2 regions of the Micrococcus sp. UYEF5 genome follow, and region 2 is predicted to be linked to the other one. Evidence: predicted binding sites of a transcription regulator. Region 2 holds the regulator's gene; the other holds the start of a gene.

Region 1 (13,026 bases), on a different contig from region 2:
GTGCCGGCGGGGCGGTGGGAGGACGCCGTCACCGGCCACCCCGTCCACCCGGACGCGCGCGGCGCCGTGCGCCTCGACGAACTGCTCAGCACCCTGCCCGTCGCGCTGCTCGTCCCGGCGCACGCCCCGTCCGACCGCCGAGAGAGGACCGCCCCGTGACCGAGCCCCGTCCGGCCGACGCCCCCGCCCCGGGCCTGCACCCGATCGGCTCCGACCCCGTGGACCCCGCCGCGGCCGAGCGGGCCGCCGTCGACGCCGCGCGCGCCATCCCCTACGCCGTCTGGGCGCCGCACGCCGAGAGCGTCGACCTCGTCCTCGTCGACACCGAGCCCGGCGCCCTGCACGACGCCGAGGACCGCTGGCCCGTCGCCGCCGTCGTGGCCATGGCCCCCGCCGCCGGAGGCTGGTGGACGCCCACGGAGGACCCGCTGGCCGCCCTCGGCCTCGACGCCGCCCAGCCGCCGGCCGACCCCGGCTACGGCTACCGCGTGGACGGGGCGGACCCCGTGCCGGACCCCCGCTCCCGCCGCCAGCCCGACACGGTCCACGGGCCCTCCCGCCGCGACGTCGCCGGCCGCGTCTTCGCGTGGCCGGACGAGGGCTGGGCCGGGCCGCCCGGGGTGGAGTCCGATCCGGCCGCGCCCCAGGGCGGCGGCCTGCGCGGCGCCGTCCTCTACGAGCTGCACGTGGGCACCTTCACGGCCGAGGGGACCCTCGACGCCGCCATCGCCCGCCTGCCGCACCTGACGGACCTCGGGGTCACCCACGTCGAGCTGTTGCCCGTGAACTCCTTCTCCGGCCCGCGGAACTGGGGCTACGACGGGGTGGCATGGTTCGCCGTCGACGAGTCCTACGGCGGCCCCGCCGCCTACCGCCGCTTCGTGGCCGCCGCCCACGCCGCCGGCCTCGGCGTGGTCCAGGACGTCGTCCACAACCACCTGGGCCCCTCCGGCAACTACCTGCCGGTGTTCGGGCCCTATCTGGGCCCGGGCGGCACCGGCTGGGGCGACGGCCTGAACCTGGACGGCGCCGACTCGGACGAGGTGCGCCGGTTCGTCCTGGACAACGTCCGCTTCTGGCTCGAGGAGATGCGCGTGGACGGGCTGCGCCTCGACGCGGTGCACGCCCTGCGGGACGCCCGCGCCGTGCACCTGCTCGAGGAGATGGCCGCGCTCGCGGACGGGATCGCGGCCCGTGCCGGCCGACCCGTGCCGCTCCTGGCCGAGTCGGACCTCAACGACCCGCGCCTGGTGCTGCCCCGCCAGGCCGGCGGGCTCGGCCTCGCGGCGGCCTGGAACGACGACGTCCACCACGCCCTGCACGTGGCCGCGACGGGGGAGACCCACGGCTACTACGCGGACTTCGCCCCGCTGGAGGCGGTGGCCAAGGTCATGGAGCGCACCTACTTCCACGACGGCACCCGCTCCACGTTCCGCAGCCGCGACCACGGGCGCCCCGTGCCGGACGCCGTCCCGAACCATGCGTGGGTGGCCAGCATCCAGAACCACGACCAGGTGGGCAACCGCGCCGGCGGCGACCGCACCGCGGCCGCCCTGTCCGAGGGTGCGCTCGCGGCCGAGGCCGCCCTGCTGCTGACCGGCCCGCACGTGCCGATGCTCTTCATGGGCGAGGAGTTCGCCGCGTCGACGCCGTGGCCGTTCTTCACCTCGTTCCGCGAACCCGAGCTCGGGGACGCCGTCCGGCAGGGACGACGCCGCGAGTTCGCCGCTCACGGCTGGGACCCGGCCGACGTCCCCGACCCGCAGGACCCCGCCACACGGGACGCGGCGGTGCTGGACTGGGCGGAGGCCGCGGGCGGCGCGGACGGCCAGGGCCGCGGGGTGCGCGTGCTCGCCGCCTACCGCACCCTGATCGGCCTGCGCCGCACGCTGCCCCAGCTCACCGACCCTCGCCGCGACCGCGTCCGGGCCGAGGTGGACGCCGCCCGGCGCCACGTGCGCCTCACCCGCGCCGGCGCGGACGCCGACGTCGTCCTGCTCGTCGCCCTCGGCGCGGAGCCGCTGCCCGTGCCCGCGGACCTGACGCGGGCCGAGCTCCTCGCCGGCCACGGCGACGACGGCCCCCTCGGCCCCGGCACGGTGCCGGCGGCGGTCCCGGCCCCCGGCTTCCTGCTCCTGCGCCGCTGAGCCGCGGCCGGCGTCAGTCCTCGTCCGCGGGCGGGACGGCGCGCAGCATGGTGGTCGTGGGGTGCAGCGCCACCGCGTCCTCGTCGCGGCGGGCCCGCAGCACCGTGTCCACGTAGGAGTCCACCACCTCCTGCAGGGGCACGGCCTGGCCGCGGGCCTCGGAGAGGTACCAGCGGTGCTCGAGGAGCTGGTGCATCACCTCGGCGGGCTCGAGCTTGGCACGCAGCTCGAGGGGCACCGAGCGGACCACGGGGTCGAACACCTCCACCACCCAGCGGTGCGCCGCGCCCTCGATGTCCATGTACGGGTCCCACTCCCGGCGGGCGGCCTCGATGTCCACGAGCAGCCGGCGGGCCTGGTTCTCCTGGACCTCGAGTCCCGTGAGGCGGGTCAGTCGACGGCGGTGGTAGCCCGCGTGGATCTCGACGGGCCGGGCGATCATCATCCCGGGGGCGTCGGCGGCGCGCAGTGAGTACTCGGCCAGCTCGAAGCCGAGCTCCTGCAGGCGGCGGACGCGGCGGTCCAGGCGCCACGGCTCGGCGCGGGGGAACAGCAGAGGCCCGGTCAGCTCGTCCCACAGCCGGCGGTAGGAGGCCACGAGCAGGTCCGGCGTGGTGACGGGGTCCACCTCCGGGTCCAGCAGCCCGCTGGCCTGCAGGTCCAGCAGCTCACCGCCCACGTTCACGGCGGCCACGTCCAGGTCGTGCTCGCGCTGGCCGTTGGACAGCCGCTCCCGGAGCTCGCCGGTCTCGGCGTCCACCAGATGGGCGGCGAACCCGCCCGCGTCCCGCCGGAACAGGACGTTGGACAGGGAGACGTCACCCCAGAAGAACCCCTCGAGGTGCAGTTCCACGAGCAGCGTCGCCAGCGCGTCCATGAGGCGCACGAGGGTGCGGCGCTCGAGGCGCTCCGAGAACACGGCGCGGTACGGCAGGGAGAAGCGCAGGTGCCGGGTCACGAGGGCGGCGGGCAGGGGCGTGCCGTCGTCCTCCGTGCGTCCGGTGACCACGGCCACCGGCACCACCGACGGCGCCGGGCTCCGCTCGAGCCGGCGCAGCAGCCGGTACTCGTGGAACGCGAGCTCCTCCGTGGTCTCCTTCACCGCCACGATGCCCCCGCCCATCCGGGCGAAGCGCACCACGTGACGGGAGATGCCCCGCGGCAGGGCCGCCAGCACCTCCCGCGGCCACGTCTCGAGGGGGAGCGCCCAGGGCAGGGCGAGCAGAGACGTCGCCGGGTCCTCGGTCGCGTCCCCCGACGGGGCGCCCGTGATGGTCAGTCGATCGACGGGGGAGGGGGTCTCGACGGTGTCCATGGTCACGATCCTTCCAGACAGGGCCGCTATGCTCGCCTGGCGCGGCGCGCCCGCTGCCCGCCGGCTCCGGTGCTCGACCCGGACCGACTGCCCCACGAGGAGGACCCTTGGCCCGGAACACGTCAGGCTCGCACACCTCGGCGACGGACGCCCGTGCGCGTGCCCGCCAGATCCAGGAAGAGCAGCGCAGGAAGGACCGCCGCCGCCGCACCGGCGTCATCTGGGGCTCGGTCCTCGCGGCGGTGCTCGTGATCGGCCTCGTCGTCGCGTTCGCGCTCACCCGCAACGGCGACGACGCCGCGGCCGCCGGCCCCATCCCGGCCGCGGCGAACGAGCAGGGCGGCATCGAGTTGACCTCGGCCACGGGCCTGGCGGAGGGCGCGGGAGAGCGTGAGGTCGACCCCTCGAAGATCGAGGTGCCGAAGCAGGCCGAGAGCTCCCAGCCCGAGACCCTGCCGAACACGGAGGCCCGCGGTGACGGTGAGCCGACGCGGATCGTGCTCTATGCGGACTTCAACTGCGTGCACTGCGCCGACTTCGAGTCCTCCAACGCGGAGCAGATCGAGCAGTGGCTCGAGCAGGGCGAGGTCACGGTCGACTACCGGATGGTGGACTTCCTGAGCGCCCCGAACAACCAGAACTACTCGGCCCGCGCCGCCAACGCCGCGTACTGCGTGGCGGACCAGAAGCCCGAGGCCTACAACGGCTTCGTGACCGCCCTGTTCGCCGCCTACGACGAGCACCAGGGCAAGGGCCTGGACAACGCGGCGCTCATCCAGCTCGCGCAGGAGCACGGCGTGGACATCTCCTCCTGCGTCGAGGACGGCACGTTCCGCTCCGCGGTCGAGCACACCACCCGCCAGGCGCGCGTCGCCGGCGTGGCCGGCACCCCGACCGTGTTCGTGGACGGCAAGAACTGGGCCCTCGACGGCGAGGACAAGACCTTCACCGACTGGGCGGGCGCCAAGATCGCCGGCTGACCCGGCGCCGAGGCCCGCGGGGCGTCCCCACACGGGGGCGCCCCGCGTCGTCCGCCCGGGCCTTGTACGCTGGAAGGGCTGGCCGCGGCACCCCCAGGTGCCGCCCGCAGGCCTCCTTAGCTCAGCTGGCCAGAGCAGCTGCCTTGTAAACAGCAGGTCGCCGGTTCGAATCCGGCAGGGGGCTCCACCCCACCGCGGGCCCGACGGCGCCGCGCACCTCCGCCGGGAGGGCGCGGCGCCGTCGTCGTGTCCGGCGTGGGCTGACGCTGGGGTTCCGCTGTGCCGGTCCGAGGCCATCCGCCAGGTCCGGCTGGCGGAACCGCCAGAGATGCCTCGACTATCCGCCAGACTTCGGCCCGCGGCCTCGCCGTGACGGAATCGTGACCTTACCGTGATCTCAGTCACCCCGGCCCGAGTCCCTCGGGCATCCGCATCCGGTGGCCCCGAACTCCGAGGAGATCCCGTGCAGTCCTCCACACCCCGCAGCACCCGCCGCCGCATCGGCGCCCTCGTGGCCGGCGCCGTCCTCGCCGGCGGGACGCTGACCTCGTCCCCCGCGCTCGCGGCCCCCTCCGGCGCCGCCCCCGCCGCACCGGCAGCCAGCCCGACCGTCGCCTCGCCCCTGGCGGCGGCGCAGGTCGAGGACCCGAACGCCGACGGCTACGACTCCTTCATCGTCACCTACAAGGAGACCGCCGCCAACGCCCACGCGAAGGGCCGCGCGAACGCCTGGGGCAAGGCCGCGAAGGAGGCCGGCGTCTCCGTGAAGGAGCTGCGTGAGACCGCGCTCGGCTCCCGCGTGATCACGGCGGACCGCAAGCTGGATCAGGCCGAGTCCGCGAAGTTCATGGCCGACCTGAAGGCCTCCGGGGCGGTCGAGGCCGTGGAGCCGGACGCGATCCTCACCGCCACCGGCCTGAGCCCCGTGGACGCCCTCTACTCGCAGCAGTGGGGCTTCACCGGCACCCACGGCATGCGGGTCCCCGGGGCGTGGGATCGCACGACGGGCTCCGGTGCGACCGTGGCCGTCATCGACACCGGCATCACCTCCCACCCGGATCTCGACCGCAACGTCGTGCCCGGCTACGACTTCATCTCCGACAGCGCGGCGGCACGTGACGGCGGTGGCCGCGACTCCAATCCGCGTGACGAGGGCGACTGGTACGCCGCCGGCGAGTGCGGCACCGCCGGCGCCTCCGACTCCTCGTGGCACGGCACCCACGTGGCGGGCACCGTCGCGGCCGTGGCCGACTCCCAGGGCGTCGTCGGTGTGGCGCCGAACGCAAAGATCCAGCCGATCCGCGTGCTCGGCAAGTGCGGCGGCTCGCTGTCCGACATCGCCGACGCGGTCGTGTGGGCTGCCGGCGGCACGGTGGCGGGCGTGCCGGCCAACCCGAACCCGGCGGACGTCATCAACATGTCCCTCGGTGGCTCCGGCATGTGCGGCACCACCTACCAGAACGCGATCAACGCGGCAGTCTCCCGCGGCGTGCCCGTCGTCGTGGCCGCGGGCAACGAGAACCAGCCCGCCGCCAATGTGCGCCCGGCCAACTGCCAGAACACCATCGTGGTGGCCGCCTCCACCTCGCAGGGCGCCCGCGCCTCGTTCTCGAACTACGGCTCCGCCGTGGACGTGACCGCCCCGGGTGCGAACATCATCTCGACCGTGAACAACGGCGCCACCACCCCGACGACGGCCGGCCACGCCGCCTACAACGGCACCTCGATGGCCACCCCGCACGTCGCGGGCCTGGCCGCCCTGCTGCTGGCCGAGCAGCCGAGCCTCACCCCGGCCCAGGTCGAGTCCACCCTCACGTCCACGGCCCGGTCCATGCCGGTGACCTGCTACGCAGGCTGCGGCGCCGGTCTGGCGGACGCCACCAGGGCGGTCTCCTCCCTCGGCGGCAGCTCCTGACCGGGGCCCGCTCCGGGCGCCGGGGCCTCGTTGGTCGCCCAGGGCGGTTTCGAGCCCGGCGCCACGCTGACCGACGCCTGACGTGCTCGTCGGCTCTCGACGGCCGCTCCGCCGTGCGCGGGGCGGCCGTCGCCCGGGTGGACAGGCGACGCCGCCTGAGGTATCGTTCTTCGAGTTGTCACCCCCATGGGGCGACGCCCGGATCTTTAGCTCAGTTGGTTAGAGCGTTCGCTTCACACGCGAGAGGTCGCTGGTTCGAGTCCAGTAAGATCCACCGCAGCAGGGCCCTCCTCCGGGAGGGCCCTTTCGCATCCCCGGGCCGCGGTGCCGAAGGCCCCGGCGGGGGAGGTGTCGGCGTGGTTGGATGGACGCGTCGGCGGGGCTCGGCCCACCGCCGTCTCGCGTCCAGCGCCCGCATACGGAAGGAGAGGGTGAGCCGCATGGAGCAGGAGGGCACCCAGGAGCCGGCGCGGTTCGACCCCCACATCGCGGAGCCCCCGGCCGTCCCCACGCTCATCCCCGTGCTGCGCCCGGCCGGCGCCGAGGACGCCGCCGCTGTCGGCGACCTCGCGATCGACCCGGAGGACCCCGGCCTGCTCGACCTCGACCCGGCGGAGTCGGCCCACCCGGCCGCGGCCGCGGTCGCCGTCGAGCCGACCGAGCCGCTGCCGCCCGTGGTCCGCCCCGCCGCCGCCGATCCGGTCTCGACGCCGGCGCCGGAGCCGGAGGAATCGGCCGAGCCGGAGGCGGAGACGCTGCCGGAGCCGGCCGCGGACGCGCCCCTGACCGAGCCGCCGCTGTCCGAGCAGGTGCCCACCTCCGTCCTGGCGCCCGCGGAGGCCGACGGCGCCCTGCCCGCCCCGGATGTGATCCCCGAGCCGGACGTCACCGTCCCGGACCCGGTGGTCCCCGTGGGCCCGCCCGAGAAGCGCGGGCGTCGGCGGGGCCGGCGCTCCCGTGAGGTCTTCGTCGAGAACCTGCCGACGCAGGCGCTCGTGCTGGCCGACCGCCTGCACTCCTCGCCGTATGGGCGCCGCATGCGCTCCACGCTGCAGCAGCGCCGCGCGGAGGCGCAGGCCCTCGAGGCCCGCACCACCCTGGACTTCGCGCTCAAGCTGGGCGAGACGATGTTCAGCTTCGGGGCGGCCTCGCTGGACGTGGAGACCTCGATCATCGTGGCCACGCAGGCCTACGGGATCCTCGAGACCGAGGTGGACCTGACCAACCAGTCCATCTCCCTGAACTACGCGCCCGACTCCTCACGCGGCGAGGCCCCGTTCACCCTCCAGCGGGTGGTCCGCTCGGCCTCGGTGAACTTCGAGGGGCTCGTGGCCGTCCACCGGCTCGTCGAGGAGATCGCCGCGGGCGAGGTGGACCGGGCCGAGGCCCAGCGCCGGCTCGTGGAGATCCGGCATCAGCCCAAGCCGTTCCCCGCCGTCTTCGAGGTCCTCTTCTCCGGCGTGTTCGTGGCCTGCTTCGTGCCGTTCATCGGGGGGACCTGGACGGGCGCGGCCCTGGGCATGGTCTCCACCTGGCTGGTCTTCTGGCTCAAGGTCCAGGCGGACAAGGCGCGCTTCCCGGAGATCTTCTCCACGATGTTCGGGGCGATCACGGCCACGGTGATCGCGCTGATGGCCCACGCCCTCGACCTGCCGGTCAACCCGGCGCTGGTGATCGCCGGCGGCATCATGATGCTCCTGCCCACGGCGAGGTTCGTCACCGCGGTGCAGGACGCCATCCACGGCTTCCCGGTGACCGCCGCGGGCCGCTTCCTCTCCGCGCTGCTCGTGTTCGCCGGCGTGATGGCCGGGATCATGATCGCCGTGGGCATCGGGGATCTCCTGGGATTCGAACAGCTGGACCTGGCCGAGGCGGGGACGCTGAGCTATCCGCCGCTGCTGCTGCTGGGCCTCGTGATGGCCGCGGGCATGGCGGACGCGGTGGTGGAGCAGTCGCGGTGGCCCCAGATCCTGGCCTGCGGTCTCGTGTCCGGGGCCGGCTTCGGCGCGTACCTGGCGGCGCAGCAGATCGGGGTCAGCGACCGGCTGGTGCCCGCGGTCGCCGCGGCGGCGGTCGGGTTCCTCGGCCGCCTGGTGGCCCAGCGGCTCGCGGCCCCGGCGCTCGTGATCGTCCTGCCGTCCATGCTGTTCCTGCTTCCCGGACTCACCATGTTCCGGTCCGTCTACGGGTTCACCGTGGAGACCGGGGCCACGCTGCTGGGCGTCGAGGGACTGTTCAACGCCGCGGTCATCGTCGTGGCGATCGCGGCCGGCGTCGCCTTCGGCAACACCCTGGCCAAGCCGATCACCGACCGGATGGGCACGCTGCTGCCCACCGAGCTCGTGATGCACCAGCGCGGCTGACCGGCGGCCCGGCTCAGTCGGGCAGGCGCCAGTCCACCGGGGCCGCGCCGGCCGCCTCGAGGAGCCGGTTCACCCGGCTGAACGGCCGGGAGCCGAAGAACCCGCGGTGGGCGCTCAGGGGCGAGGGATGCGGGGACTCCACGACGCCGGCCCCCGCCGCCGTCAGCAGCGGCGCCATGCGCCGCGCGTCGGCTCCCCACAGCAGCCCCACGAGCGGGGTGCCGCGCGCGCAGAGGGCCCGCACCGCGGCCTCCGTGATCTGCTCCCAGCCGAGGCCGCGGTGGCTGCCGGGTGCGCCGGCCCGCACGCTGAGGGCGCGGTTCAGCAGCAGCACGCCCTGGTCCGTCCACGCGGAGAGGTCCCCGTGGGCGGGCGGGGTGATGCCGAGGTCGTCGTGCAGCTCCCGGTGGATGTTGGCCAGGGAGCGGGGCAGCGGCCGCACGTGGCGGTCCACCGCGAAGCTCAGGCCGATCGGATGGCCCGGCGTCGGGTAGGGGTCCTGGCCCAGCACGAGGACGCGGACGTCCGCGAACGGCTGAAGGAACGCCCGCAGGATGTGCTCCGGTGCGGGCAGCACCTGCTCTCCGGCCGCCCGGCGGGCCCGCAGGGCCTCGCCGACCTGCTCGAACGCGGCGGCCTGCGGGGCGAGGGCCGCCTCCCAGCCCGGATCCAGGGGCGCGATGAACTCCATGCCCCGAGGGTAGACCGGGTGGGTACAGTGGCCGCCATGTCCCACCCCACGCCCGTCTCGCCCGATCCGGCCCCGGACGAGGGTGCCCGCGCGCGGGCGCGACGGGACGAGCTGACGGACCTGGAGCGTGCGGTCCTGGACCTGGAGGCCGCCACCTGGCGGTACGGCGGGGCCAAGGACCACGCCGTCCGAGAGCGTCTGGGGCTGTCTCCGACCGCCTATTATCAGGTGTTGAACGGATTGCTGGACCGTGAGGCCGCCCTGGCCTACCGACCCCTGCTGGTCACGCGGCTGCTGCGCAAGCGCGGCACCCGCAGCCGGGCCCGGAGGGGACCCGCGGATCCGGCGCCGTCCACGCCCGCTTCCCGCCAGGAGAACTGACCCATGGCCTACCAGCCCGACCGCTTCGACGAGGTCCCCGAGTACACGGACCAGCGCGGCGCGCACCGCGAGTCCTTCGCCGCCGCCGGCGCGACCGCCACGGGCGGGGGTCGCCGCCTGAGCCCGCTGCTCTGGGTGGCCGGCCTCGTCCTGCTCGCCGGCCTGTTCGTGGGCGTCGTCCTGCCGTGGCTCACCGGTGACCGCTCGGAGCCCGTCGCCGCCGAGAGCTCGACGACGGCCCCGGCGGCCGAGACGTCGACGTCGGCGTCGGCGTCGGCGTCGTCCGAGTCCTCCTCGGCGTCCTCCGCGTCGGCGTCGACTGCACCCGCGACCGAGTCCCCCACCCCGTCCGAGGACGCGGCGGAGGCGTCCCGTTCCGCGGCCGCGGCCGAGTCCTCGCGGGCGGCGCAGGAGGCGGCCGCCGCCGAGGCCGCCGAGTCCTCTCGAGCCGCCGCCGAGGCCGCCGAGGCCGCCGAGTCGTCCCGTGCCGCCGCCGCGGCACAGGCGGCGGAGTCCTCGCGCGCCGCCGCGTCCCGTTCGGCCGCCGCGGCGGAGGCCTCGCGCTCGCAGTCCGCGGCCGCGTCGAGCTCCCGTGCGGCCGCGCAGTCTGCGGCCGCGTCGAGCTCTCGTGCGGCCGCGCAGTCTGCGGCCGCGTCGAGCTCTCGTGCGGCCGCGCAGTCTGCGGCCGCGTCGAGCTCTCGTGCAGCCGCGCAGTCCGCGGCCGTGCGCGGCACCCACGTCACCGTGTACAACGCGACCCGCACCCAGGGCCTCGCCGCCTCCTACGCGCAGCGGCTCACGGGCGCCGGCTACACCTCGGTGGACGCGAAGAACTGGAGCGGCTACGGCATCCAGTCCTCCACCGTCCTGTACAACGGCTCGGCCAACAAGGCCGCCGCCGAGGCGGTCGGCAAGGAGCTCGGCTTCCCGGTCATGCAGACCCCGAACCTGCAGGTGAACGGCGTCGCGGTGGTCGTCACCGGCTGATCCGCCCGTCGTGCGGCCGTGTCGGCCGCGCGCCCTTTCCGGCCCCCGGCGGGGCGCCTTCCGAGGCGTTCTGCCGGGGGCCGTCCGCCGTCCGCGGAAGGGCGGGCCCCGCACCGCAGACCTTTTGCACTCTCCCGGTGCGAGTGCTCATAATGGGGTTAGCACTCCGAAGGCGCGACTGCCAGCCGTACCCCGGCCGGTCCGGCGCCGTGGAGGAGGACCTGTCCACCGGTGAGGCCCCCAGGGGCCGTCCGTCGCGGGCATCGGCGCGGGTCAGCCACCAGCAGTAGGAAGCCGACGTCCAGAAAGGACCTGCACATGGCCAAGACCATCGCATTCGACGAAGAGGCCCGCCGCGGCCTGGAGAAGGGCCTGAACACCCTGGCCGACGCCGTGAAGGTGACCCTCGGCCCCCGCGGCCGCAACGTGGTGCTGGAGAAGAAGTGGGGCGCTCCCACCATCACCAACGACGGCGTCTCCATCGCCAAGGAGATCGAGCTCGAGGACCCGTACGAGAAGATCGGCGCGGAGCTCGTCAAGGAGGTCGCCAAGAAGACCGACGACGTCGCCGGCGACGGCACCACCACCGCCACCGTGCTGGCCCAGGCGCTGGTCCGCGAGGGCCTGCGCAACGTGGCCGCGGGCGCCGACCCGCTGTCGCTGAAGCGCGGCATCGAGAAGGCCGTGGAGGCCGTCACCTCCGAGCTGCTCTCCGCCTCCCGCGAGATCGAGACCAAGGACCAGATCGCGGCCACCGCCTCGATCTCCGCCGCGGACAAGCAGATCGGCTCCCTCATCGCCGAGGCCCTGGACAAGGTCGGCAAGGAGGGCGTCATCACCGTCGAGGAGTCCAACACCTTCGGCCTCGAGCTCGAGCTCACCGAGGGCATGCGCTTCGACAAGGGCTACATCTCCGGTTACTTCGTGACCGACGCGGACCGCCAGGAGGCCGTCCTCGAGGATCCCTACATCCTCATCGTCAACTCGAAGATCTCCTCCGTGAAGGACATGGTGGCGATCCTCGAGAAGGTCATGCAGTCGGGCAAGCCGCTGCTGATCATCGCCGAGGACGTCGAGGGCGAGGCCCTGGCCACCCTCGTGGTCAACAAGATCCGCGGTACCTTCAAGTCCGTGGCCGTGAAGGCCCCGGGCTTCGGCGACCGCCGCAAGGCCATGCTCGCCGACATCGCCATCCTCACCGGCGGCCAGGTCATCTCCTCCGAGGTGGGCCTGTCCCTGGAGAACGCGACCCTCGACCTGCTGGGCACCGCCCGCAAGGTGGTCATCACCAAGGACGAGACCACCATCGTGGAGGGCGCCGGCGACGCCGAGCAGATCGCCGGCCGCGTGGCCCAGATCCGCTCCGAGATCGAGAACACCGACTCGGACTACGACCGCGAGAAGCTGCAGGAGCGCCTCGCCAAGCTGGCCGGCGGCGTGGCCGTCATCAAGGCCGGCGCGGCCACCGAGGTGGAGCTCAAGGAGCGCAAGCACCGCATCGAGGACGCCGTGCGCAACGCCAAGGCCGCGGTGGAGGAGGGCATCGTCGCCGGCGGCGGCGTCGCCCTGATCCAGGCCGGCGCCAAGGCGTTCGGCGGCCTGCAGCTCGAGGGCGACGAGGCCACCGGCGCGAACATCGTCAAGGTCGCCATCGAGGCCCCGCTGAAGCAGATCGCCCTCAACGCCGGCCTGGAGCCCGGCGTCGTGGCCGACAAGGTCAAGACCCTCGACGACGGCCACGGCCTGAACGCCGCCACCGGCGAGTACGAGGACCTGCTGGCCGCCGGCATCAACGACCCGGTGAAGGTGACCCGCTCGGCCCTGCAGAACGCCGCGTCCATCGCGGGCCTGTTCCTGACCACCGAGGCCGTCGTCGCGGACAAGCCCGAGAAGGCCGCCGCCGGCGCCGAGGGCATGGACCCGATGGGCGGCATGGGCGGCATGATGTGATCAGCCGCTGAGCCGGCCCGGCCCGTTCGGGCGCCCAGCCTGCGAGGCCCGCCTCCCCGCCCGGGAGGCGGGCCTCGCCGCGTCCCGGGTCAGCACCGGGGCGCCCCGCTCAGGCCGACAGCGCGGCCCGTTCCGCCGCCAGGTTGCGGCGGGCGGCGGCCTCCCAGCGTGCTCGGCCGGGCGCGGTCCGATACAGCCGCTCGGCGTCCAGCAGGGCGTCCAGCACCTTGCTGCGACCGCGGACCCAGTCCGCGTCGGACACGTGCGCGTAGTCCCGCCGCACCGCGGCCACGTAGC
Region 2 (8,317 bases):
CGTTCGCCGGCCTCGACGGCCGGGCGGGTGAGGATGATCCGGTTGACCTCCTTGGCCTGCAGCGCCTGCACCGCCTTGGCCATCGCCAGGTAGGTCTTGCCGGTGCCGGCCGGGCCGATGCCGAAGACGACGGTGGAGCGGTCGATCGCCTCCACGTAGTCCTGCTGGTGCAGGGTCTTCGCGCGGATGCGGCGGCCCCGGCCCGAGAGGATCGAGTCCAGGTGCAGCTGACCCGCGCCGCGCCCGGTGGCGGCGTCGCGGACGTGGTGGACGACCTGGCCCATCACCTCGGGGGTGACGGCCTGGTCGCGGCGGGCGATCGAGCGCAGGTCCTCGACGACGCGCCGCACCGTGGCCACCTCGGCCACCGGCCCGGCCAGGTCCAGCCGCTGGTCGCGGACCGTGACGTCCACGGTGGGGAACACGCCGCCGAGGATCCGCAGCAGGGCGTCCTGCGGTCCGAGCGTGCGGACCATGAGGTCGGCGGACTCGAACGCGACCCCCTCGTGCGCGGTGGCGGGCGGGGTCGGGGTCGTGGGGGGCACGGTCACGATGGGGCGGATCACCTCGGGGTCGCGGGGGCGGGACATCCCGACCAGTCTAGGCGTCGGCGCGCCGTCCTGCCGGGGCTCACCAGCGGCCGAGCCGGTGCTGGAGCACGGCGAGGGCGGCGGGGCCGGCCGTGGAGGCGCGCAGCACGTGCGGGCCGAGCCGCACCGGCACGGCCCCCGCGGCCACGCAGGCCTCGAGCTCGGCCGGGCCGATCCCGCCCTCGGGGCCCACGACGACGGCGATCTCGACGGCCGCGGAGAGTCGCTCCGCCGGCACCGCGGACACCCCGTGCTCCGCGTCCTCGTGCAGTACGAGGACGAGCCGGCCGCCGTCGTCGTCCCAGGCCAGCCCGGCGACCGCCGTCCCGGAGACGTGGTCCCGGACCGCGGGCACCCGGGCGCGACGCGCCTGCTTGGCGGCCGCGCGGGCCGTGTCCGCCCACTTCTGGCGGGCCTTGGCGGCCTTGGGGCCCTTCCAGCGGACGATCGAGCGCTCCGCCTCCCAGGGCACCACGGCGTCCACGCCGAGCTCGACGGCGGCCTGGACCGCCATGAGGTCCCGGTCGCCCTTGGCGAGGGCCTGGACGAGCACGAGCGCCGGGGTGGGCGCCGGCTCCTCCGCCACCGCGTCCAGCCGCACGGACACCGCGTCCGGGGCGGCCGCGAGCACGGTGCCGTGGCCGAGCGTGCCCGACCCGTCGGCCAGGAGCACGGCCTCCCCGGGGGCCAGGCGCATGGCCGCGGCGGCGTGCCGGGCCTCGGCGCCGTCGAAGACGACCTCCGCGCCCGCGCTCGCGCCGGCCAGGGCGCCCGGCTCGAGGTGGAACAGGGGGGCGGTCACAGGTTCCTCAGGTTCTCCCGCAGCCGGGCGAACATGCCCTTGGCCTGGGGTGCGCCGTGCACGACCTCCTCGCCGCGCACCTCGGCCAGGCGCTCCAGGAGCTGGCGCTGCTCGTCGTCCAGGTCGGTGGGCGTGGTGACCACCACGTCCACCTTGAGGTCGCCACGGCCCTGCCCGCGCAGGCGACCGACGCCCAGGCCGTGGAGGACCTCGACGTGGCCGGACTGCACGCCCGGGTCCAGGCTGAGGGACTGCTTGCCGTCCAGGGTGTCCAGCGTGACGGTGGTGCCCAGGGCCGCGGCGGCCATGGGGACGGTCACGGTGGTGGCCAGGTGGTCGCCCTCGCGGCGGAAGGTCTCGTCCGGGCGGACCGCGATCTCCACGTAGAGGTCGCCGTTCGGGCCGCCGCCCGGGCCGGCCTCGCCGCGGCCGGCGAGGTGGATGCGGGTGCCGTCGTCCACGCCCGCGGGGATGCGCAGGGTCAGCGGCGTCCGGGTGCGGACGCGGCCCTGCCCGTCGCACTCGTGGCAGGGCGTCGGGATGACGGTGCCGAACCCCTGGCAGGCGGGGCAGGCCTCGGTGGCCATGACGGTGCCCAGCAGCGACCGCACGGGGCGCTGGATCATGCCGTGGCCGTGGCAGGTCTGGCAGGTCTCCGGCTGGGTGCCGGGCTCGCAGCACGAGCCCTCGCACCGCTCGCAGCGCACGGCCGTGTCCAGCTCGATCGTCTGCTCGCCGCCGAAGACGGCGTCGCGCAGGTCGATCCGCGCGGTCACCAGGGCGTCCTGGCCGCGGCGGGCGCGGCTGGCGGGGCCGCCGCGGCCGCCCTGGCCGGCGGCGTTCATGAAGGTCTCGAAGATGTCGGCGAAGCCCCCGAAGCCGCCCGCCCCGCCGAAGCCGCCCGGGAAGCCGGCCTGGCCGTTCTCGTTGCCCGTCGTGTCGTAGGCCCGACGCCGGCCCTCGTCCGAGAGCACCTCGTAGGCGTGGGAGATGCGCTTGAACTGCTCGGCCGCCTCCGGGTCGGGGTTGACGTCCGGGTGGTGGGTGCGCGCGAGCTTGCGGTAGGCGCGGCGGATCTCCTCGGTGCTGGCGTCACGGCTGACGCCGAGCGTCTCGTAGTGGTCGGTCACGGTGGGGATTCCTCTCGGGGAGAGCGGGACGTGGGGCGATGCGGGACGGGGCCCGCCAGGACGCGCGGAGGCGCGTCAGGTGGTCAGGATGCGGGAGAGATAGCGGGCGATCGCCCGGACGGCGGCCATGGTGCCCGGGTAGTCCATCCGGGTCGGACCGATGACGCCGACCTTCGCCACGGCGCCGGGGCCGTAGGCGGCTGCGACCACCGAGGTGTCCGCGAGCGATCCGGCGTTCTCGGAGCCGATCCGCACGGACACCCCGTGGGCGTCCTGCTCCATCTCCGTGAGCAGGCGCAGCAGCACCACCTGCTCCTCGAGCGCCTCCAGGATCGGCCCGATGGACGCGCCGAAGTCCCCCGGGGAGCGGGCCAGGTTGGCGGTGCCGGCCAGCACAATGCGGTCCTCCCGGCCGGCCTCGAGGAGGTCCTGGACGGCCGCGGCCACGAGGGCGGCGGACTGCCGGTGCTCCGGGCGGACCCGGGTGACGACGTCGTCCACCACGGTGGCCGCCTGCACCGGACCGAGCCCCAGCAGGGCGTCCAGCAGGAGGCCGCGGAGCACGGACAGCTCCGCCTCGTCGACCGGACGGTCCAGCACGGCGTGCCGCTGGTCCACCCGCCCCGTGGACAGGATGAGGACCACGAGCACGCGCGTGGGCGCGAGGGAGACCAGTTCGAGGTGGCGGATCGTGGAGCCGTCCTCGTGGGGGAACTGCGCGACGGCGACCTGCTGGGTCAGCTGGGCCAGGAGGCGCACCGTGGACTCCATCATGTGCTCGGTGTCCGTCTCCGGGTCCAGCAGGGTCCGCACGGCCCGGCGCTCGGCCGGGGACAGCGGCTTCACCTCGGAGAGGCGGTCGACGAACACGCGGTAGCCCTTGTCCGTGGGGACGCGCCCGGCGGAGGTGTGCGGGGCCACGATGAGGCCCTCCTCCTCGAGCGCAGCCATGTCGTTGCGCACGGTCGCGGAGGACACGCCCAGGGCGTGCCGTTCCACGAGCGCCTTGGAGCCCACGGGCTCGCGCAGCGCCACGTAGTCCTCCACGATCGCCTGGAGCACCTGCAGGCGGCGGGGCTGCTCCGACATCTCGGTCCTCCTCTGGTCCGTCGGGATCCGGGGCGACCCCGGAGGTGCCCCTGGCTGGCACTCCGGCGGGTCAAGTGCCAATGCTACCGTCCGACCCGGGGGACGACCCGACCGGCCCGCACGGCTTCGCTCACGGTGATCGCCCGCCCCCGTTGCTACCGTGCTCTCCCATGGACTGGAGCAGCTGGGGCCCCGCGGGCCACGACGACCTGACGCGCCGCCCCGCCCGGACCGTCCCCGATGTGCCCGCCACCCCCGGCACGGTGGTCGAGGACGTGGCCTCCGGGTTCACCGGGGCCGTGATCGGCATCGAGCGCTCCGGCGGCGTGCACGTGGTGGTCCTGGAGGACCGCCGCGGCGTGCGCCGCGGCTTCCCCCTCGGCGGCGGCTTCTGGATCGACGGCGAGCCCGTGACCCTGGTCCCCCCGACCGCCGCGGCCCCGGCGGCGCCGGCCCGCACCGCCTCCGGCTCGCGACGGGTCGAGGGGGCGCGGGCCCGCACCGCCCGCGCCTCTCGCATCTGGGTGGAGGGCGTGCACGACGCCGAGCTGGTGGAGAAGGTGTGGGGCGAGGACCTGCGCCTCGAGGGCATCGTCGTGGAGCCCCTGCACGGCGTGGACGACCTCGCCGGGGCGATCCGTGCGTTCGCCCCCGGTCCGCGGCGCCGGCTCGGGATCCTCGTGGACCATCTCGTCACCGGGTCCAAGGAGGAGCGCCTCGCGGCCGAGGCCATGCGCGTGCCGGGGGCCGCGGGCAACGTGCTCATCCTCGGTCACCCCTACGTGGACGTCTGGCAGGTCATCAAGCCCTCCGTCCTCGGCATCCCCGCGTGGCCCGTCGTGCCGAAGGGGCAGGACTGGAAGACGGGGATCCTGCGGGGACTGGGCTGGCCGCACGGGAGCAAGGAGGCCACGGGGCTGGGGTGGAAGCGGCTGCTCTCCCACGTCACCACGTACGCGGACCTCGAGCCGTCCCTGCTTGGCCGCGTGGAGGAGCTCATCGACTTCCTCACCGCCGCACCCGAGCACTGATCTCGGCGCGGCCCCCGCCCGCCCGCGCTATGCTGGCCCATGCCCTGCGCCCGGTCCCCGGCGCGCGGGTCCCGCGATCCAGGAGGAGCCCCTCGTGAACACCCGCGCGCAGCCCGACGCCGGCCGCACCGGCCACGGCCCGCCCGCCTGGCTCGTCTCGGCCGGCGGCCGCGGCGCCCCGCTCACGGCGAAGCAGGACCGTGACCGCGCGGCGCTGGCCCACCTCAGTCTGGCGTTCGGCGTGCTCGGCCCGCTGGTCGTGTGGCTGCTCTACCGCGACCGCGGCCCGTTCACCTCGCAGGAGTCGCGCGAGGCCCTGAACTTCTCCGGGCCGCCCACGCTCATCACGCTCCTGTTCTTCTTCCTGTCCCTGCTGCCGGTGGTCGGCCCGATCTTCGCGATCCTCGGCGCGCTCACGTGGGCCGCCATGGCGGCCTACGGCGTGATGGGCGCCTCGCACGTGTCCAAGGGCCGTCCGTTCCGGTACCCGTTCAACCTGCGCATCCTGCGCTGACCCGGGGCCGGCCGGTCAGAAGCCGGCCAGCGCCCGGACGATCGCGTCGTTGAGCAGCCGCCCCTCGAGCGTGGGGACGATGCGGCCGTCGACGGCGGCGCGCCCGTCCAGCAGGCCCGCGGCGATGAGTTCGGCGATCGCCCCACGGATCCGCGCGGCCTCCCCCGGCGTCTCCGAGACGAGCTCCGCGGTCGGGAGCCCGCCCACCGTGCGCACCGCGAGCATGATGCGCTCGAGGCGCCGCGCGTCGGCGTCGGGCCGCTCGCGGCCGACGGCGGGGGTGACCCCCGTGGCCAGCCGCTGCGCGTAGGCGGCGGGGTGTTTGGCGTTCCAGAACCGGACCCCGGCGAGGTGCGAGTGCGCACCCGGGCCGATCCCCCACCAGTCCTGGTCCTCCCAGTACGCCACGTTGTGCCGCGCACGGTGGACGCCGGAGCCCTGCGGGTCGCGCGCCCAGTTGGACACCTCGTACCAGCGGTAGCCGGCGGCGCCGAGCAGCTCCTCGGCGAGCAGGTACTTGTCCGCCTGGTCGTCGGGGTCCACGTCCGCCACCTCGCCGCGGGCCACCTGGGCCCCGAGCTTGGTGCCCTCCTCCACGATCAGCGAGTACGCGCTCACGTGGTCCGGGGCCAGGGCGACGGCGGCCTCGAGCGTGGCCCGCCAGTCGGCGAGGGACTCCCCCGCGGTCCCGTAGATCAGGTCCAGGGACACCTCCAGGCCGGCCTCGCGGGCCGCGGCGACGGCGGCGGGGACGGACTCGGGCCGATGGGTGCGCTCGAGCGTGGCGAGCACGTGCGGCATCGCGGACTGCATGCCCAGGGAGAGACGGGTGAAGCCGCCGGCCGCGAGCTGGCGGGCGTACTCCGGGGTGATCGTGTCCGGGTTGGCCTCGGTGGTCACCTCCGCGCCGGGCGCGATCCCGAACCGGTCCACCGCCGCCTGGAGGATGCGCACGAGGTCCGCGGCCGGCAGGAGCGTGGGCGTGCCGCCGCCGAAGAACACCGTGTGCAGCGGGCGGGCGGGCACGTCCGAGGACGCGAGCACGTCCGCGGCGAAGTCCAGCTCCGCGACCGCCGACTCCCAGTAGTCGCCGCGACCCGCGCCGGGGCCGAGGTCGACGGCCGTGTACGTGTTGAAGTCGCAGTAGCCGCAGCGCACCGTGCAGAACGGCACGTGGACGTACAGGCTGAAGGTGCGCGCCGCGCCGTCGCGGGCGGCCGCGCGCACCCGCTGCCCGACGTCGGCCGGCAGCCGGCCGTCGTCGGGGACGGGCTCGCCGAGGGGCAGGGCGGGCACTTACTTCTTCGCCGCCTGGTCGGCGCCGGCGCCGTCCGAGGACAGGGCGGCGATGAAGGCCTCCTGCGGGACCTCCACCCGGCCGACCATCTTCATGCGCTTCTTGCCCTCCTTCTGCTTCTCGAGCAGCTTGCGCTTGCGGGAGATGTCGCCGCCGTAGCACTTGGAGAGCACGTCCTTGCGGATCGCGCGGATGTTCTCGCGGGCGATGATGCGCGAGCCGATGGCGGCCTGGATCGGCACCTCGTACTGCTGGCGCGGGATCAGCTCCTTGAGCTTGCCCGTCATCATCACGCCGTACGCGTAGGCGTTGTCCCTGTGGGTGATCGAGGAGAACGCGTCCACCTGTTCGCCCTGGAGCAGGATGTCCACCTTGACGAGGTCGGCGACCTGGTCGCCGTCGGCCTTCCAGTCCAGCGAGGCGTACCCCTTGGTGCGGGACTTGAGCTGGTCGAAGAAGTCGAACACGATCTCGGCCAGCGGGATCCAGTAGCGGATCTCCACGCGTTCCTCGGAGAGGTAGTCCATGCCCTTGAGATTGCCGCGCTTGGCCTGGCACAGCTCCATGACGGCGCCGATGAACTCGGCCGGCACGATGATCGTGGCCGAGGCCATGGGCTCGCGCACCTCGAGGATCTTGCCCTCGGGGAACTCGGAGGGGTTGGTCACGGTGACGACCTCACGGTCCTCCCGGGTGACCTCGTAGACCACGTTGGGCGCGGTGGAGATGAGGTCGAGGTCGAACTCGCGCTCGAGGCGCTCGCGCACGATCTCCAGATGCAGCAGACCGAGGAAGCCGACGCGGAAGCCGAAGCCCAGCGCGACCGAGGTCTCCGGCTCGTAGACGAGCGCGGCGTCGTTGAGCTTGAGCTTGTCCAGGGCGTCACGCAGCACGGGATAGTCCGAGCCGTCGATGGGGTACAGACCCGAGAACACCATGGGCTTGGGGTCCTCGTAGCCACCCAGGGACTGCTCCGCCGGGTGGGCGTGGTTGGTGACCGTGTCGCCCACCTTGGACTGACGCACGTCCTTCACGCCGGTGATGAGGTAGCCCACCTCGCCCGCGGCCAGGCCCTTGGTGGGCACGGGCTCCGGGGAGGAGACGCCGATCTCGAGGAGCTCGTAGGTGGTGCCCGTGGACATCATGCGGACCTTCTCCCGCGGGGAGAGCCGGCCGTCCACGACGCGCACGTACGTGACGACGCCCCGGTAGGTGTCGTACACGGAGTCGAAGATCATCGCGCGGGCCGGGGCGTCCGCGTCCCCCTCCGGGCCGGGGACGGCGCGGACCACGCGGTCCAGCAGCTCCTCGACGCCGACGCCCGTCTTGCCGGAGACGCGCAGCACGTCCTCGGGCTCGCAGCCGATCAGGGAGGCCAGCTCGGCCGCGTAGCGGTCCGGATCCGCGGCGGGCAGGTCGATCTTGTTGAGCACGGGGATGATCTCCAGCTCGTGCTCCATGGCGAGGTAGAGGTTCGCCAGGGTCTGGGCCTCGATGCCCTGGGCGGCGTCCACCAGCAGGATCGCGCCCTCGCACGCGGCCAGCGAGCGGGAGACCTCATAGGTGAAGTCCACGTGCCCGGGGGTGTCGATCATGTTCAAGGCGTAGTCCACCCCGTCCACGGACCAGGGCATGCGCACGGCCTGGGACTTGATGGTGATGCCGCGCTCACGCTCGATGTCCATGCGGTCCAGATACTGGGCCTTCATGTCGCGGGGCTGCACGACGCCGGTGGCCTGCAGCATGCGGTCCGCCAGCGTGGACTTGCCGTGGTCGATGTGGGCGATGATGCAGAAGTTGCGGATCACCGAGGGGTCGGTGGCAGCGGGCACCGGGGGGTTCGACGCCAGGGGCGACACGGGCA

Evidence for each region. Region 2 encodes HrcA, which represses chaperone genes, less so after heat shock. Its sites were predicted from a motif close to TTNGCACTCGNNNNNNNCGAGTGCNAA; they were not measured.
Region 1: a site for HrcA is predicted at 10,938-10,964, ahead of groL (chaperonin GroEL). Genes of this name have one in related genera too.

Annotation. Positions count from the first base shown of each region.
Region 1 covers NZ_JBEPNB010000013.1:9,139-22,164, forward strand. Annotated here, with positions in the region: gene treY (malto-oligosyltrehalose synthase) at 1-159, shown strand, start outside; gene treZ (malto-oligosyltrehalose trehalohydrolase) at 156-2,147, shown strand; gene ABIB16_RS10480 (DUF4032 domain-containing protein) at 2,161-3,462, opposite strand; gene ABIB16_RS10485 (DsbA family protein) at 3,570-4,442, shown strand; tRNA gene ABIB16_RS10490 (tRNA-Thr) at 4,553-4,629, shown strand; gene ABIB16_RS10495 (S8 family peptidase) at 4,906-6,357, shown strand; tRNA gene ABIB16_RS10500 (tRNA-Val) at 6,558-6,631, shown strand; gene ABIB16_RS10505 (threonine/serine exporter family protein) at 6,798-8,720, shown strand; gene ABIB16_RS10510 (uracil-DNA glycosylase) at 8,734-9,411, opposite strand; gene ABIB16_RS10515 (DUF3263 domain-containing protein) at 9,448-9,792, shown strand; gene ABIB16_RS10520 (LytR C-terminal domain-containing protein) at 9,796-10,779, shown strand; gene groL (chaperonin GroEL) at 11,098-12,729, shown strand; gene ABIB16_RS10530 (DUF4031 domain-containing protein) at 12,839-13,026, opposite strand, start outside.
Region 2 covers NZ_JBEPNB010000002.1:192,009-200,325, reverse strand. Annotated here, with positions in the region: gene ABIB16_RS02920 (PhoH family protein) at 1-590, opposite strand, end outside; gene ABIB16_RS02915 (16S rRNA (uracil(1498)-N(3))-methyltransferase) at 631-1,392, opposite strand; gene dnaJ (molecular chaperone DnaJ) at 1,389-2,522, opposite strand; gene hrcA (heat-inducible transcriptional repressor HrcA) at 2,598-3,611, opposite strand; gene ABIB16_RS02900 (DUF3097 family protein) at 3,782-4,642, shown strand; gene ABIB16_RS02895 (DUF4870 domain-containing protein) at 4,737-5,156, shown strand; gene hemW (radical SAM family heme chaperone HemW) at 5,172-6,452, opposite strand; gene lepA (translation elongation factor 4) at 6,453-8,312, opposite strand.